Regions from separate parts of the Pseudomonas sp. ES4 genome, predicted to be linked through region 1. Evidence: riboswitches for the same ligand, from Rfam matches in the RefSeq annotation. Region 1 holds a riboswitch; the other holds the start of a gene.
The links. Region 1 has a riboswitch for cobalamin ahead of cobO (cob(I)yrinic acid a,c-diamide adenosyltransferase). Riboswitches for the same ligand answer to the same signal wherever they lie in the genome.
Positions count from the first base shown of each region.

Region 1 (4,326 bases):
GAGTGAAGACACCCGAGCCATCCAGGCGCTCAATTGCGCCTTGAAGGATGACTCGCGTGTGGATTTGTCGCTGTTGCCGTTGGGGGATGGGCTCACACTCTGCCGCAAGCGCTGAACGCGGTTCTTGTGGAAGCGGGCTTGCTCGCGAATAGCGGTGGGTCAGGCAAGTTCAATGTCGGGTGTACCGGCCTCATCGCGAGCAGGCTCGCTCCCACAGTTGATGTGTATTGCAGTTATTGAGCCGCCGACACGCGCCACACCTTGTTGCCCACGTCATCCGCCACCAACAAATCCCCCTGCTGATCAATCACTACACCCACCGGCCGGCCCATGGCTTTTTCCTCGTTATTGAGGAAGCCAGTGAGCACATCAATCGGCGGCCCGCTCGGTTTCCCTGCGCTGAACGGTACGAAGATCACTTTGTAGCCACTGTGCGGTTTACGGTTCCATGACCCATGCTGGCCGATGAATGCTCCTTCCTTGAATTGCGCCGGCAGTCTGTTGCCTTCAGCGAACGTCAGGCCCAACGAGGCGGTATGCGGGCCGACCGCGTAGTCCGGCGCAATGGCCTTGGCCACCAGGTCGGGGTTTTGCGGCTTGACGCGAACATCGACATGCTGACCGTAATAACTGTAAGGCCAGCCGTAAAACCCGCCGTCCTTCACTGAAGTGATGTAATCCGGCACCAAATCGCTGCCGATTTCGTCGCGCTCATTGACCGCTGTCCACAATGCGCCGCTGCGAGGTTCCCAGGCCAGGCCGTTTGGATTACGAATCCCCGAGGCGAAGATCCGATGATTACCGGTGGCGCGATCCACTTCCCAGATTGCCGCGCGACCTTCCTCCTGATCCATGCCGTTTTCACCGATGTTGCTGTTCGAGCCCACGGTGACGTACAGCTTGCTGCCGTCCTTGCTGGCGATAACGTTTTTGGTCCAGTGGTGATTCAGCGTCCCGCCCGGCAGGTCGATCACCTTCATCGGCTGTGACTTGATCGCCGTCTCGCCGTTTTCATAGTGGAAGCGCAGCAAGCGGTCCGTGTCGGCGACGTACAGGTCATTGCCGACCAGGGTCATGCCGAAGGGCGAGTTGAGGTTTTCCAGGAACACCGTACGGGTTTCGGCGATGCCGTCGTGGTCCTTGTCCCGCAGCAGCGTGATGCGGTTCGGGCTCGGTACGCCGGCGCCGGCACGGCCCATGACTTTGCCCATGATCCAGCCACGAATGCCGGCATCGGGTTTGGCGGGTGCGTTGGTTTCGGCGACCAGCACGTCGCCGTTGGGCAGCACGTAGAGCCAGCGCGGGTGATCGAGGCCTTCGGCAAAAGCCACCACCTGAGTTCCTGTCGCGGCGATAGGTTTTGCGCCGTCCGGCCAGCCGATCGCCGGGGCGATGTTCACCGTCGGGATCAGGGTCTTGTTCGGTTCTGGCAGCTTGGGCGATGGGCCGGTGCCGTCGGAGACTTGCAGCCTGGCGGTTTCACCACAGGCGGCAAGCCCTCCGGCGAGCACGATGACGAGAGCGAGCTGAGGCTTGCGCATGCTGATCTTCCCTATGAATGCAGTGAGCTAATCAATAGAGAAGTGCAGTGCGCGATGGTTCAACCGGTCAGCCGCGGGCTTCCTTGAACAGCACGGCGATGCCGGGGTGATAGTTGCCGGCTTCATTGCGCAACTTGCGATAGGCATAGGGGAAGTACCAGGCCACCGCGCATGTGTGTTCCTTTTGCAGGTCGTCGACCATGTCCTGGAGTTCTTCCGGGGTGGCGCTTTGTTGGGCTTTTTGCGGTGCGACGAATAGGCAGCCGAGTTTCAGGTCGCTGGCGTAACTGATGCGTTTGGCTTCGCTGGTGATGTCCTGCAACGCTTGAGTCAGGTTCAGGTTGTTGACCCGTGGCCAGCGCTGGGTCGCCTGAAGGTAAGCGCGTTCTTCGCTCGTCGCGATAAACAGATCGGCGCGGCCATTGCGTTCGCCTTCTTCGACCTGTTTACGAGTTGGTGTTTGCTGCAGCGTAACCATCTCTGCCATCCAGGCTGCGGCGGACAGCAGGCTCAGGTTGGCTTTTTCATCGAACCAGTAAGGCGTTTCGTTATCGCCGCGCACGGCGTTGTAGCGGTCGATACAGTCAAACCAGCGTTCCAGCACCGGTCGCAGGAATTCCAGCTTCGGATTGCTGATGATCATGCCTTGCATGTGGCTCACCCTTGTTATTGTGTTGTGAGATTGTGGCTCTTTGATATCACTGCTGGGAGTGTGGCACAAGATTGGCGTCAGATAATTGATCGACAGCAGTTATTCGCTCCCAGGCTGCCCGTCTTCAATTGACGCTCCATCCCCAACCCTCTAACCTTCGCGGCTTGTTTCAGGTGCTCTGTGACCTTGGTTGACAGAGTGAAACAGGGAAGCCGGTGAGTGACGCTCTTCAAGCGACGAAGAGCCATGATCCCGGCGCTGCCCCCGCAACGGTAAATGAGTAAAAACTGCGCCTTGAGCCACTGTGTCGTCGACATGGGAAGGCGCGCAGTCAGGCAAATCGCCGCTCATGAGCCCGGAGACCGGCCTGATCCATCCAGCGGCATCACGGTGGGCGATGCCAGGCTTGTTGCCGTCTATTCTTGTGCCTGCCCGCCGTTATCCAGCCTCAACGGAGAGCTCCCCCATGACTGATACCCCCGATCGTGACGAACGTCATCTGGCGCGCATGCTGCGCAAAAAAGCCGTGATCGACGAACGCATCGCCAATTCCCCGAATGAATGCGGCCTGCTGCTGGTGCTGACCGGCAACGGCAAAGGCAAAAGCAGTTCGGCCTTCGGCATGCTCGCCCGGTCCATGGGCCACGGCATGCAGTGTGGCGTGGTGCAGTTCATCAAGGGGCGCAACAGCACCGGCGAGGAGCTGTTCTTCCGGCGCTTCCCGGAGCAGGTGCGTTTTCATGTGATGGGCGAGGGCTTCACCTGGGAAACCCAGGATCGCCAGCGTGACATCGCCGCCGCGCAAGCCGCGTGGGCAGTGTCGCGCGAATTGCTGCGTGATCCGTCGATCGGCCTGGTGGTGCTGGATGAATTGAACATCGCGCTCAAGCACGGTTATCTGGATCTCGATCAGGTGCTCAGCGACTTGCAGGCCCGTCCGCCAATGCAGCACGTGGTAGTCACCGGTCGCGGCGCCAAGCCGGAGATGATCGAGCTGGCCGACACCGTCACCGAAATGGGCGTGATCAAGCACGCGTTCCAGGCCGGAATCAAAGCGCAAAAAGGCGTCGAGTTGTGAGCTGCACTTTATGAATAGCCATCGTCAATGCCCGGCGGTATTGATTGCCGCACCGGCCTCCGGTCAGGGCAAGACCACCGTCACCGCCGCGCTGGCCCGTTTGCATCGCAATCAGGGGCGCAAGGTGCGCGTGTTCAAATGCGGGCCGGACTTTCTCGACCCGATGATTCTCGAGCGCGCCAGCGGTGCGCCGGTGTATCAACTGGACATGTGGATGGTCGGCGAGCAGGAAAGTCGTCGACTGTTGTGGGAAGCGGCCGGCGAAGCCGATCTGATCCTCATCGAAGGCGTCATGGGGCTGTTCGACGGTACGCCGTCCAGCGCTGATCTGGCGCGGCACTTCGGTGTGCCGGTGCTCGGCGTGATCGACGGCACCGCCATGGCCCAGACCTTTGGCGCATTGGCGTTGGGGCTGGCGAAGTATCAGCCGGACTTGCCGTTTGCCGGTGTGCTGGCCAACCGCGTCGGCACCGTGCGCCATGCGCAGTTGCTCGAAGGCAGTCTGACTGAAGGTTTGCGCTGGTATGGCGCGCTGTCCCGGGAAACCGGTATCGAATTGCCGAGTCGGCACCTCGGGCTGGTTCAGGCCAGTGAGTTGAACGATCTCGACCTGCGCCTCGATGCCGCCGCCGAGTCATTGGCCAGCAGTTGCGATGTCGCTCTACCACCGGCTGTGGAATTCGCCGCGCCTGAAATGATCGCAGCCGAACCCTTGCTGGCCGGTGTGCGAATTGCCGTGGCCCGGGACGAAGCCTTTGCGTTTACCTACGGCGCGAGCCTGGATCTGCTGCGGGCCATGGGCGCCGAGTTGTCGTTTTTCTCGCCGATCCGTGACATGCAACTGCCGGAGGCAGACAGCCTCTATCTGCCTGGCGGTTATCCTGAATTGCATCACGTGGCGCTGTCACAGAACACCACGATGCTGGCCGCAATCCGCGCTCACCATGCGGCGGGTAAGCCGTTGTTGGCCGAGTGCGGCGGCATGCTGTATCTGCTCGATTCGTTGACCGATGTCGAGGGCACTCGCGCTGAACTGGTTGGCTTGCTGACGGGGG
Region 1 is NZ_JBOBDO010000013.1:36,466-40,791, forward strand. Features, by position in the region: gene ACQ4OB_RS15880 (O-methyltransferase) at 1-115, shown strand, start outside; gene ACQ4OB_RS15885 (PQQ-dependent sugar dehydrogenase) at 234-1,541, opposite strand; gene ACQ4OB_RS15890 (hypothetical protein) at 1,609-2,193, opposite strand; cobalamin riboswitch at 2,348-2,578, shown strand; gene cobO (cob(I)yrinic acid a,c-diamide adenosyltransferase) at 2,660-3,271, shown strand; gene ACQ4OB_RS15900 (cobyrinate a,c-diamide synthase) at 3,282-4,326, shown strand, end outside.

Region 2 (4,326 bases), on a different contig from region 1:
CGTTCCAGCACCGCTTGGCGATTGGATTCGGGCAAGGCGTCGAACATCAGGTTGTAGTCGTCCAGCGCGAGGCTTTGCATACACGGGCGCTGGTCGAGGGTGTCGAGGTCATTGCTGACGCCGCCGAGTAATTGCTGGATCAACGCGGTGCCGCTATCAGGCAACTCGGCCGGCAGCGGATAACCTTCTTTATGCAGCGCACGCAGGATGTTCAGCGCCGCGGCCGGAGTGTCGAGGCCGACACCATTGCCGATGCGCCCGTCGCGGGTCGGGTAGTTGGCGAGGATCAGGGCGATGCGTTTTTCAGCGTTGGGCACTCGCGCCAGATCAATCCAGCGTCGCGCCAGCTCAGCGACAAAATCCATGCGCGCAGGTGCAGGTCGATAGCAGACCACATCGGATTGACTACGCTCGCTGCGCCAGGCCAGGTCCTTGAAGCTGATCGGCCGGCTGATGATCCGCCCGTCCAGCTCCGGCAGTGCGATGTGCATCGCCAAGTCGCGGGGACCGAGGCCTTGTTCGCTGGCGCGCCAACCGGGTTCATTGTCTTGGGCGCAGATCGCCTGGATCACTGGAATGTTGCGGCGAAACGGTCGCAGATGCGGCGCTTCGGGGCTGGATTGGGCGAAACCGGTGGTGTTGAGAATGACGCCGGCCTCGACTTCATCCAGCCAGTCCTCGACCACCGTCAGGCAGCCGGGTTCCTTCAAACTGGCCACAGCAATTGGCAACGGGTTCAACCCCGCCGCCTGCAAACGCTGGCAGAAAACATCGATGAAACCGGTGTTGGCCGCCTGCAAATGCGAGCGGTAGAACAGCACCGCCGCCACCGGTTGACCGGCCTGCCAGTCGGCTTGCCAATCCTTCAGTTCAGCGGGGCTTTTGTGCGGGTGGTAAATCGCTGTGCGCGGCAGGGTTTGCGGCTCGGCCCAGGCGTAGTCGCGATCCAGCCAGCGATTGGCAAGGCAACGGAAAAAATCCAGGGCATTGCCCATGCCGCCCTGACGCAGAAACTGCCAGAGTCGGTCGCGGTCTTGCGCGTCCACCGTGCTCAGGTCGCTGAGTTCCGGGTCCGGGCGGTCATCGCCGGGCACCAGAATCAGCTGTACACCGCGCTCCGACAGTTGCACCAGACGCTCGACGCCGTAACGCCAATAGGCGATGCCGCCGTGCAGCGAGATCAGAATCACCTTGGCGTGGCGCAGCACTTCGTCGACATACAAGTCGACCGAGGCGTGATTCTGCACCTGCATCGGGTTGGCCAGGCGCACGCTGGGGTAATCGTCGGGCAACTGCTGCGCGGCTTCGGCGAGCAGCGCCAGGCTAGAGTCGCCGCTGCACAGGATCACCAGCTCGGCGGGGGTTTGTCCAAGGTCGGCAATGTTGTCATCCGACACGAAACCGCCGGGCTGGGTCCTGAGCAGGTGCATGGCTTAAACGCTGAGCGCAGCGCGCAATTGCGCTTCAAGCAAAGTGGCGTCCAGCTTCTGGCCGATCAATACCAGACGCGTGGTACGCGCTTCGTCGGCGCCCCACTGACGGTCGAAATGCTTGTCGAAACGCGTGCCCACGCCCTGGATCAGCAGGCGCATCGGCTTGTTCGGAATCGCCGCGAAACCTTTGACGCGCAAAATGCCGTGCTGGACCACCAGTTGAGTCAGCGCGTCCAGCAGCAGGCTTTCGTCGGCTTGCGGCAGTTCGATGGAGATGGAGTCGAATGCGTCGTGGTCATGCTCATCGTGATGGCCGTCTTCATCTTCATGGTGGTGATCGTGATGGCTGTGACGGCTGTCGATGTGTTCTTCGGAACCGGCGCCGAGGCCGATCAGCACGTCCAGTGGCACGCGACCGCTGCTGGCTTCGATGACTTTCACCGCTGGCGGCAGTTCTTCAGCGACTTCCAGGCGTACGCGGGCCAGGTCTTCAGGGCTGATCAGGTCGGCCTTGTTGAGGATCACCAGGTCGGCGCTGGCCAGTTGGTCGGCGAACAGTTCGTGCAGCGGCGATTCGTGGTCCAGGTTCGGGTCGAGTTTGCGCTGGGCATCGACCTGGTCCGGAAACGCCGCGAAGGTGCCGGCAGCGACCGCTGGGCTGTCGACCACGGTGATCACCGCGTCAACGGTGCAGGCGCTACGGATTTCCGGCCACTGGAAGGCTTGCACCAGCGGTTTTGGCAGGGCCAGGCCCGAGGTTTCAATGAGGATATGGTCTAGGTCGCCGCGACGGGCGACCAGTTCGCGCATCACCGGGAAGAATTCTTCCTGAACGGTGCAGCACAGGCAGCCGTTGGCCAGTTCGTAAACGCGGCCGTTGGCTTCTTCTTCAGTGCAACCGATGGAGCACTGCTTGAGGATTTCGCCGTCGATGCCCAGCTCGCCGAACTCGTTGACGATCACCGCAATGCGACGGCCCTGAGCGTTGTCGAGCATGTGCCGCAGCAACGTGGTTTTGCCCGAGCCGAGGAAGCCGGTAACGATGGTGACGGGGAGTTTGGCCAGTGTTTTCATCGGATGCCCTTTGGCAAGGTGGCGGGCATACGGGACGACAATCGCAGCGGCGGATGCACGCGCGCAAGAGTTCCGCCACCGGATCACCCCGCCCGGTTGTAGTGAGAATCTGTTTCGAGGCAGGTCTCCTGGCTGACGGTGTGCCGGCTTGTGGGCCTGGCATTCGCTGCGCCTTCCCGCGACCCCGTTGCACAGGGTTTGCAGTGGCGTGGCAGCGAACAGCACCGTTCACAGTTGCGGGGGCAGCCGCGGCATCGACCGCGTTCCCTTCTTAGCTTCGGCAGACACCGAAGAACCTCGAAAGCGCAAGGCTACGCATCGTGTGGGGGCGGGTCAATGTTGACCTGAATTCTGTGGTGCCCCCTTTGATGATCGTTCCCACGCTCTGCGTGGGAATGCCTCAACGGACGCTCCGCGTTCGGCTGTGAAAGGGACGCGGAGCGTCCCGGGCTGCATTCCCACGCAGAGCGTGGGAACGATCAACTCAAACGAGAACCCTTGCCAATTGACGCCCAACCCCCGCCCATGCTCTCCTACACGCCTTGTTACGGGTGCCCTTCACAGGGTGAAACGGGAAACCGGTGAATCATGTGCTTTACTCTAAAGCCATGTCAGTCCGGTGCTGCCCCCGCAACGGTAAGCGAGCGAAGCGTCAGATCCACTGTGCCAGCAGTTCGGCATGGGAAGGTGATGCTTGCAGGTCAAGGCGAAAGCCAGTGCCCCTCGTGAGCCCGGAGACCGGCCCGCAACACAAAGTGACCATTACGATCACTGAATAACAAACCCGCGGTGGGCGGGCGCTGTTTGAACCTCTGCGTGCCCGACTCGCAGGGGTCTTCCATGCGCTCTATATCACCCCGCTGACAGACCAGAGGGAAGCGCCATGTCGATCATCAGCAGCACCGGCAGCAACACCGATAAGAGCACCGCCAGCACCACCCATACCCTGACCCAACGCCTGACCGCCGCCGTATGCGCGTCGATCCTGGGTGCCAGCCTTGTGTATTTCGCCGGTTTCTCGCACATCGAAGCGGTGCACAATGCCGCGCACGATACCCGCCACAGCTCTGCATTTCCGTGCCATTGAGACCTGCTGACATGATCAAGCGTATTGCGCAAACCGCAGGGTTCACCGGGCTGCTGGCCGCCCTGTTGCTGACCCTGCTGCAAAGCTTCTGGGTGGCTCCGTTGATTTTGCAGGCCGAGACTTACGAAAAATCCGAGCCCGCCGCGGTTGAAGTTCACGAACACGCCGCAGGTGCTGTCGCCGCTCACACCCACGATGCCGAGGCCTGGGAACCGGCAGACGGCTGGCAGCGCGTGCTGTCCACCACCGGCGGCAACCTGGTGATAGCGGTCGGTTTCGCCCTGATGCTGGCCGGTCTCTACACCTTGCGCGCACCGACCAAAACCTCCCAGGGCCTGCTTTGGGGCCTGGCCGGTTATGCCACGTTCGTACTGGCACCGACCCTCGGTCTGCCACCCGAACTGCCGGGCACTGCCGCCGCTGATTTGGCGCAACGACAGGTCTGGTGGATCGGCACGGCGGCCTCCACAGCAGTCGGCATTGCATTGATCGTGTTCAGCCGTCACTGGCTGATGAAAGTGCTCGGCGTGGCAATCCTGGCCGTTCCTCACGTGATCGGCGCACCACAACCGGAAGTTCACTCGATGCTGGCTCCACAAGCCCTGGAAGCTCAGTTCAAAATCGCTTCGCAGCTGACCAACGTGGCATTCTGGCTGGCCCTGGGCCTGATCAGTGCCTGGTTGTTCCGCCGCAAAAGCGATGGTCAGTACCACGCATGAGTGAGATCAGCAC
Region 2 is NZ_JBOBDO010000002.1:293,725-298,050, forward strand. Features, by position in the region: gene cobN (cobaltochelatase subunit CobN) at 1-1,430, opposite strand, end outside; gene cobW (cobalamin biosynthesis protein CobW) at 1,434-2,507, opposite strand; cobalamin riboswitch at 2,609-2,822, opposite strand; cobalamin riboswitch at 3,040-3,268, shown strand; gene ACQ4OB_RS03570 (CbtB domain-containing protein) at 3,391-3,594, shown strand; gene ACQ4OB_RS03575 (CbtA family protein) at 3,606-4,313, shown strand; gene ACQ4OB_RS03580 (cobalamin biosynthesis protein) at 4,310-4,326, shown strand, end outside.
Region 2: it holds a riboswitch for cobalamin, as region 1 does, so the genes downstream of both, cobW (cobalamin biosynthesis protein CobW) here and cobO (cob(I)yrinic acid a,c-diamide adenosyltransferase) in region 1, are expected to answer to the same signal.